Regions from separate parts of the Peribacillus sp. TH14 genome, predicted to be linked through region 2. Evidence: riboswitches for the same ligand, from Rfam matches in the RefSeq annotation. Region 2 holds a riboswitch; each other region holds the start of a gene.
The links. Region 2 has a riboswitch for glycine ahead of JFU50_RS06925 (amino acid permease). Riboswitches for the same ligand answer to the same signal wherever they lie in the genome.
Positions count from the first base shown of each region.

Region 1: another riboswitch for glycine. It lies ahead of glyA (serine hydroxymethyltransferase); the one in region 2 lies ahead of JFU50_RS06925 (amino acid permease).
Region 3: another riboswitch for glycine. It lies ahead of gcvT (glycine cleavage system aminomethyltransferase GcvT); the one in region 2 lies ahead of JFU50_RS06925 (amino acid permease).
Region 4: another riboswitch for glycine. It lies ahead of JFU50_RS23365 (amino acid permease); the one in region 2 lies ahead of JFU50_RS06925 (amino acid permease).

Region 1 covers NZ_JAEKEK010000001.1:4,825,211-4,827,468, forward strand. Annotated here, with positions in the region: gene JFU50_RS23365 (amino acid permease) at 1-377, shown strand, start outside; glycine riboswitch at 694-799, shown strand; gene glyA (serine hydroxymethyltransferase) at 920-2,170, shown strand; gene JFU50_RS23375 (serine dehydratase beta chain) at 2,190-2,258, shown strand, end outside.
Region 2 covers NZ_JAEKEK010000001.1:1,403,860-1,406,117, forward strand. Annotated here, with positions in the region: gene JFU50_RS06920 (ketopantoate reductase family protein) at 1-250, opposite strand, end outside; glycine riboswitch at 806-884, shown strand; gene JFU50_RS06925 (amino acid permease) at 1,064-2,258, shown strand, end outside.
Region 3 covers NZ_JAEKEK010000001.1:3,899,561-3,901,818, reverse strand. Annotated here, with positions in the region: gene gcvPA (aminomethyl-transferring glycine dehydrogenase subunit GcvPA) at 1-19, opposite strand, end outside; gene gcvT (glycine cleavage system aminomethyltransferase GcvT) at 38-1,144, opposite strand; glycine riboswitch at 1,298-1,381, opposite strand; glycine riboswitch at 1,385-1,472, opposite strand; gene JFU50_RS18945 (DEAD/DEAH box helicase) at 1,843-2,258, shown strand, end outside.
Region 4 covers NZ_JAEKEK010000001.1:4,823,145-4,825,199, forward strand. Annotated here, with positions in the region: glycine riboswitch at 1-91, shown strand, start outside; glycine riboswitch at 539-639, shown strand; glycine riboswitch at 643-699, shown strand; gene JFU50_RS23365 (amino acid permease) at 1,064-2,055, shown strand, end outside.

The DNA.
Region 1 (2,258 bases), 3.4 Mb from region 2:
CCTTTTCAACTGTCGTCATTCTAACTTCCGTTGTTTTGAACTATTTAATGCCAGAAGGAGTATTTACGTTAATTACAAGTATTTCTACAGTATGTTTCATCTTTATTTGGGGAATTACTGTCATCAGTCATTTGAAATACCGCAAAACAAGGCCAGATCTAGCGAAAATGAACAAATTTAAATTACCACTTTATCCAATTTCTAATTACTTGATCCTTGCTTTCCTAGCGTTCGTACTTGTTGTGCTTGCACTTGCGGAAGATACTCGTGTTGCCTTGTTCGTAACTCCTGTTTGGTTTATTTCGCTGATTGCGATTTATAAGATGCAGAAAACGAAGGTAAATCATGCGGATCAGAAAGAGGTAGCGGAAAATTAAGAGGCTACGGACAAAAGTAAGGGACCTACTATTAACTTTATCAAAATAGTCAACTTGCAAAAAACGATGATACAAGCGACCGTGAGTAATCTGGATGACCATATGTGACATTCATAAAGTAAGAATTTTCAAAAAAATAATGTTAACGCTTACAAGAAAATCTTGACATTCTTATTTCCACCAATTATTCTAAACATAATAAAATTAAATATGAGCGAATGACGGTTGTGGGAGAGTGCAATGCGACACGCCACCGAAGGAGCAAGTTCCAAAAAGACCCTTGGAACAAATCTCTCAGGTAGATGGAACCACAACTGGACGCACCTCTGGAGAGCGCGTATAAAGTAGTACGCCACCAAAGGGGAAAGGCCCTTTTAATATAAAAGGGTTAAACTCTCAGGTAAAAGGACAGAGAAGGGTAGAGAAAGCTAAACTAAGCTACCCTTCTCTGTTCTTTTTTGTGCGCAAAAAAAGGGTAGTGTTTCGTAGTCACTAGCTATGCAACAAACCTTTAATTCAAAAATTTTCAAGGGGGAGTACAAATGAGTTTACAGCAAAATGATTCAATCATTTTTCAAGCTATCAGAAACGAGCAAAATCGTCAGCATCAAACCTTAGAGTTGATTGCATCAGAAAACTTCGTCAGCCAAGATGTATTAGAAGCAATGGGAAGTGTAATGACGAATAAATATGCAGAAGGATATCCAGGAAAACGTTATTATGGCGGATGTGAATTTGTCGATGTGGCAGAACAAGCAGCTATTGAGCGCTTAACAAAGCTGTTTGGTGCCAAATATGCAAATGTTCAGCCTCACTCGGGTGCACAAGCAAATTTCGCAGTATTTTTCGCACTGCTTCAGCCTGGTGATAAAGTAATGGGAATGAACCTTTCACATGGCGGCCACTTAACTCATGGAAGTCCAGTCAGTGTTTCAGGAAAATGGTTTGAAGTAGTGTCTTATGGAGTTAGAGAAGATACCCAATTAATTGATTATGATGAGTTGGAAGCTATCGCAATGAAAGAAAAACCAAAATTGATTATTGCAGGGACAAGTGCCTACCCAAGAACCATTAATTTTGCACGATTTAGAGAAATTGCTGATCAAGTTGGAGCAAAACTTATGGTGGATATGGCTCATATTGCAGGGCTGGTAGCGGCCGGTCTTCACCCATCCCCAATCCCATATGCAGATGTTGTGACAAGTACTACTCATAAAACATTGAGAGGGCCTCGCGGGGGTATCGTTTTAACAAACGATGAAGAGATTATCAAATCGATTAATAAATCTGTATTCCCAGGAATTCAGGGCGGCCCTCTCATGCACATTATTGCAGCAAAAGCGGTTGCTTTCAACGAAGCATTACAACCAAGCTTTAAGGACTATGCGAAACAAGTCATTGAAAATGCTGCAACACTTAGTGAAACATTAAAAAATGAAGGTGCAGCTCTTGTTTCTGGCGGAACAGATAATCATATTGTCCTTTTAGATTTACGTCCGTGGAATTTAACAGGAAAAGAAGCAGAGAAATTATTAGAAGAAGCAGGCATCACCGCTAATAAAAATACGATTCCATATGATCCAGAAAAGCCATTTGTTACCAGTGGTATCCGAATGGGAACAGCAGCATTAACAACTCGAGGCATGAAGCAGGATGAAATGGTGAAAATCGGTAAAGTGATTTCAGCTGTTCTAAAGAGTAAAGGGGATAAAGACGTTCTGGAGACAGCAAAAGAAACAACCAAAGGAATTTGTGATATTTATCCGTTATTTCAACAACCAATTACTGTGTAAGAAAAAAGGGGGGGACTCAATGGAATTTCAAAGTTGTTTTGACATAATAGGTCCAATCATGGTAGGACCGTCAAGTTCCCACACAGCC
Region 2 (2,258 bases):
CATCTTCCAATCCACTAAATTTAACAGTAAAAATCATCAAATCTGCAGGCTCGCATATTTCTTCAGGCGTTACATAATGAAAGTCACAAAGCTCACCATTGCAATAAACCCCATCCTGGACATATCTCTTTATTCTAGCTGTATCCGCAATAATCCTCACATTCTTCTTCGGCATTTCCTTTGATAAATGATGTCCATATAAAATGCCCAGTGCTCCTAATCCAACAATTGATACTGTCTTTATCGCCATAGCATCTCTAATTCCCTTCACCTTTTTACCTAAATATTATCACACTATTCAGAAAACGGTCGCGATTAAAATGCCAGTTCTATGGTATGAATTGTTTAGAAAAAAACCACCTAGAAAAGCTACAATATTGTGAAATACCAATAATGACACGAGGGGCTTGTAACATCCCTTACAGCTTCCTTTTGGTTCATATATATCACCAAAAGGAAAATTAAGGCTTAAACGAAGTCTACTTTTCTGAGGAACGATAACCACAAAATTTGTTGTTGTTTTTTGTATTGATTTTAAAGTGTACCCGTTAACTATCAGCTACAGTCATTATGGCTTTTCCAATCACTATTTTTAAAGAGTTGATATATACCAACTACATTACCCGCTAACTTTCCAATTTTCATATTGACCTATAGAATAAACAATGATAGAATTCCAATATTATATTGACGTTATTTAAGTATAATGACAAATGACCGAAGGAAGATTCAATTCTTCTACAAACGGACATTTATTACAACCGCATACTAGCAAGCGTTGAATGCTATGGATCACACTATAGCAGGAGCAGCTTCTGGAGAGACTGTACATAGTACAGCGCCGAAGGATTCACAATCTCAGGCAAAAGGACAGAAGAGTAACGAATGATGAATTGTTATTCTTAAACCTGACGAGATTGGTAGTATCCAATCTCTTTTTTTATTGTCCAAAATCCAAGATATTGCCATTCAATGGCATAAGCGAGGTGAAAACAACGAGCTACACGGAATGTGGAATCACGCTCCACACGACTAAGATCATATACAACGGGAGATGCTCAAATTGGCTAAACAGGAATTGAAAAGAGATTTAAAAAATCGCCATATACAATTAATTGCAATAGGAGGAACCATTGGCACCGGTTTATTTCTTGGATCCGGTAAAGCCATCCAATTAGCAGGCCCATCCATTATCTTTTCCTATCTTATTATAGGGATTGCCTTATTTTTTGTTATGAGGGCTTTAGGGGAATTACTTTTATCCAACGCCGGTTATACGTCATTCACCGAATTCGCTACCGAATATATCGGGCCGTGGGCTGGATTCGTAACCGGATGGACCTATTGGTTCTGTTGGATCATGACAGCCATGGCCGATATCATTGCGGTTGGTGTCTATATGCAATATTGGTTCGATATCCCTCAATGGATACCAGCTCTTGCATGCCTAGTCATTCTGTTAGGATTGAATCTATTGACGGTTAAATTGTTTGGAGAACTTGAATTCTGGTTCGCGCTCATTAAAGTCATCACGATTATTGCCTTGATTATTGTAGGCATCATCCTGTTAGTCATTGGCTTTAAAACCAATACAGGAACCGTTTCACTCACCAACCTTTGGAGCCACGGAGGCATGTTTCCGAACGGCGTATCCGGCTTCCTGCTATCTTTACAATTGGTTGTCTTCTCCTTTGTAGGGGTCGAATTAATTGGTGTTTCTGCAGCAGAAACAGCTAACCCGAAAAAAAATATACCATCAGCCATCAATAAAATCCCAGTCCGAATTTTACTTTTCTATGTAGGTGCCATACTCGTCATTCTATGCGTCAATCCTTGGACACAGCTGGATGCATCAAGCAGTCCATTCGTAGAAGTCTTTACACTAATCGGCATTCCAATCGCTGCAGGGATTATCAATTTTGTTGTCCTGACATCCGCTGCATCTGCCGGCAACAGCGGTTTATTTTCAACAAGCCGTATGCTTTATACATTAAGCAATAATAACGATGCTCCTGCAAAATTAGCAAAATTAAATAAACATGCTGTTCCAAGTAATGCCTTGGTTACATCGGCAATCGTCGTCTCCCTAGGGGCATTGCTAAGCAAAATGATACCTGAACAGGCCTTTACAATAGTAACTACAATCAGTGCCATCTGTTTTATTTGGGTTTGGAGCATCATCTTGATTTCACATATCAAATATGCGAAAAAACGTCCGGACTTGAGAGCCCACTCTACATTCAAAGCTCCTTTTACAC
Region 3 (2,258 bases), 2.5 Mb from region 2:
GTAAGTAACGATGTTTCATCTTAATGACCATTCCTCTCTATTTACGTGGTTTTTTATAAAAAGGTGTTTGTATAATAACAGCTTTCAATCGTTTTGAACGAATTTCCACTTCGACTTCAGAATCCATCACCGAAAAGTCTTTATCGATAATTACCAATCCTACATTTTTCTTCAATGTTGGTGATTGAGTGCCAGTCGTAACTTCACCAATGACTTTATCCCCACTGTATACCTTATAGCCATGACGAGGAATGCCGCGGTCAATCATTTCAATTCCGACAAGCTTACGTTGTGCCCCTTTTTCCTTTTGTTCAGTAAGAACGGCTTTCCCGAAAAAGTCGGCTTCCTTATCCACTTTAACCGCAAAACCAATCCCGGCTTCAATTGGGGTAATATCCGGTGAAAGCTCCTGTCCATAAAGCGGAAGTTTAGCTTCAAAGCGGAGTGTGTCACGTGCCCCTAAACCTATCGGCTGTATCCCTTCTTCTTTTCCTGCATCTAGAATAGCTCTCCAAAGGGCCGGGCCATTTTCACTGTTGCTATATATTTCAAAACCATCTTCACCCGTATATCCTGTACGTGAAACCATCGTGGAAAGCCCATTTATCAGGACATTTTCCTTGAATTTAAAAAAGCCAATTTCACTCAAAAGTGTATCATTAGATAGTTTTTGTAATATTTTCTCTGCCAAAGGTCCCTGCAGTGCCAACTGTGTATAATCGCTTGATACATCCGAAAGTTGGACATCCTCTGAACAATTAGCTTGTAGCCAGTTAAAATCTTTTTCTGTATTGGCGGCATTGACCACGAGCAGATAGTCGTCTTCTGCCTTTTTATAAATGATAAGATCGTCAACAGTACCGCCGTTTTCATAACACATAGCCGTATAAATTGCTCCGCCCTGTTTTAGCTTTGATACATCATTGGTCATCATTTTTTGTAAAAAGGCAAGACTCCCTGGGCCCTTCACATCAACCTCACCCATATGGGAAACATCAAATAAGCCAGCTTTTGTACGAACTGCTTCATGTTCGTCCTTGATACCCGAAAATTGGACAGGAAGTTCCCAGCCGCCAAAATCGATCGTTTTTCCTCCGTATTCACGATAAACCTCAAATAGTGGCGTTCTTTTTAAATTGGTCAAAAAATGACCCCCCTTAGATTTTTTAGATTTACTTTGCTCACTTTTCTAAAAGCTTCTTTCCATTTTGTCAGATCTTCTTATACTTCTCAGCCTGATTCATAATGTGGAAAAAAGGGCACAAAAAAGGACAGAGAAAGCCCTAAAGAGCTTTTTCTCTGTCCTGAAACCTGAAAGTTTACCTATATAATAGGTTTTCCCCTTTGGTGGCCGTCCTGCAACGAGCGGCGCTCTCCAGAGTTGCGTCCAATAAGAGTTCTTTTGCCTGAGAGATTCACTGCTAAGTTTGCTCCTTCGGCGCTACATTCGTAGTCTCTCCCCTTATCTTCACCCGCATATAAATGTGTCTCCACCAATTAGGAAAGTAATTAATCCTACTGATAGTTAGTAAAACCTCTGTGCATTTACAAAATGCTTTCTCTACCAACTCTCCTTAAAACTTCAGAACTTAATGAATGATCTCTAGTCTGTTAATCTGGGATAAAGTAAGAGGCGGTTGCCCATACTATGAAAAACATGAACTACATTCATCTTTTAAGCGTTTTGGGAAATTGGAATTTTCTAAATATACTTACATCCTACCTTAAGAAACTTTTCTCTGCAATATCTTTTACAGAGAAATATTTTTCTTACTTCACATATAAAATGTTCGGGTTTCAACCTTAAATAAGAAAATTATGATTTTAGAAGGAGTAGTTTCAATGAAAATTAATATATCCTTCAGTTCTGATTGGAATGACGAGTTTCTACAAAAGATGGAAAATGACGGTCCATGGGGTAATTGGGAGCTTTATAAATTGGCTGTTCAAATGGAAGAAAACCTCATTATTCCTGATTTTGAAGGTTTACAGGCACCCAAGCATCTTCCACAGCTCACCCCGCTTCCCCACCAATTGGAAGCGGCAAAGCAGGTAGTTGAAAAGATGAATGGAAAAGCCATTTTAGCTGATGAAGTAGGTCTCGGAAAAACAATCGAAGCTGGCTTGATTCTAAAAGAATATATGATCCGTGGTCTTGTTAAAAAAGTATTAATTCTTGTCCCCGCTTCACTTGTAAGTCAATGGGCTTTTGAATTGAATACCAAGTTTCATATTCCGGCTGTTGTTCAAAGAAAAAG
Region 4 (2,055 bases), 3.4 Mb from region 2:
CTCTGGAGAGCGCGTTTATAAAACGCCACCAAAGAGGAAGACTCTTTTTAGCATAGAGTTAAACTCTCAGTTAAAAGGACAGAGAAGGGAATGTTGCCAACGTTATCACTTTAAATGTTTTTGTTCTGGTTTGAATTGTACACCAAAACAAGGGAAGTTAAGTGACTAAAACTATTTAGCACATTAAAGATAACTTCGGTATTGAATTGGAGGTTTTTCTTTATGATTTCCAATAATAATGATTACGTAAACAGAGGATGCTTTTATCTAGAAAGCATCCTCTGTAGTGTATATTTGAAAGGTATAAGTAGTTTGTAAAAGTACACTATTATGAACGGTGTTTATCGACTGTAAAAAGCAATCTACTCCTATTCAATTCACAATTCACTTGGGGTACTAGGGGTATATAATTTATGAACTGTCAGAAAGCCCTATCTCTATATTTAAAATTCTGAAAATAAAGTTTTTTCAGATATTTGTTGAAATTTCCATTAGAACCATTTATTATACAACTGTTAATGCGATTTTATATCAGCGGATGATAATTGTGGGAGAGACTAAACGCATTGTTTAGCACCGAAGGGGCAATTCCCAAAAATTGGGTATGAATCTCTCAGGTAAAAGGACCACAATAGGACGCGTCTCTGGAGAGAGCTATGAGCCACCAAAGGAGTTAAACTCTCAGGTAAAAGGACAGAGGAAAGATAGGAGAACACCTATCTTTCCTATGCCCTTTTTATGCTGGGAAAGATAGCACAAACGAAAAAAGGAGGATTGTGCTATGAAATTTATTAAAGAATGAGTCTTTCTTTTCAATTTTCCTGACTACAACTTTTACCTTAGAGAGAATCTGCAATAGGTTGAATGCAATACCTTTATCTTTTCAAAGGCTTGGTAGATTATGTCGAGGTTTGCACCAGAACCAGAATATTTATCAGCAACATATTGAGTAATATTATATTAAAATTGTAAGCGTTTTCTTTGTTGGGTTGAATAATAATATGTCAAAATGTTATCGGAATATTATTATTCAATTATCTGGAAATTAGGAGTGGGAAATCATATGCAGGAACAAAAATTGTCGAGAGGCCTAAAAAACAGGCACGTACAACTAATCGCTATTGGCGGGGCAATTGGAACGGGATTATTTCTCGGAGCAGGAAAATCTATTCACTTAGCAGGACCATCGATTTTATTTGCTTACATGATTACAGGCGTAATTTGCTTTTTAATCATGCGCGCACTTGGAGAACTACTCTTAACCAATTTGGAATATAATTCTTTTGTTGACTTTGTAAAAGACTATTTAGGTAATATGGCAGCATTTATCACCGGTTGGACCTACTGGTTTTGCTGGATTTCAATCGCAATGGCCGACTTAACAGCAGTTGGTCTTTATACCCAGTATTGGTTTCCCTCCGTACCACAGTGGATGCCAGGTTTAATTGCGCTTGTCATTTTGCTATTTATGAATCTAGCAACCGTAAAACTTTTTGGCGAAATGGAATTCTGGTTCGCATTAATTAAAGTTATCGCTATTCTAGCACTAATAGTTATCGGTATTTTCATGATTATTAAAGGCTTTTCCACAGATTCAGGCGCAGCCAGTTTCACGAATCTATGGAGCCACGAAGGTATGTTCCCAAATGGAATAAATGGATTTATCCTCTCATTCCAGATGGTAGTGTTTGCGTTTGTTGGTATTGAACTTGTAGGACTTACAGCAGGTGAAACAGAAGATCCAGAGAAAGTTATCCCAAAAGCAATCAATAATATTCCTATTCGGATTATAATTTTCTACATTGGCGCACTTATTGTCATTATGAGTGTTTATCCGTGGAACGCAATCATCCCATCGGAAAGCCCATTCGTCCAAGTATTCGTGGCTGTTGGTATCGCTGCAGCTGCTGGTATCGTCAATTTTGTCGTCCTAACATCGGCTGCTTCGGCATGCAACAGTGCAATCTTCAGTACAAGCCGGATGGTATACTCACTTGCCAAAGATAAAAATGCACCTGTGCCATTTGCAAAACTTAATGCCCGTAAAGTACCTTC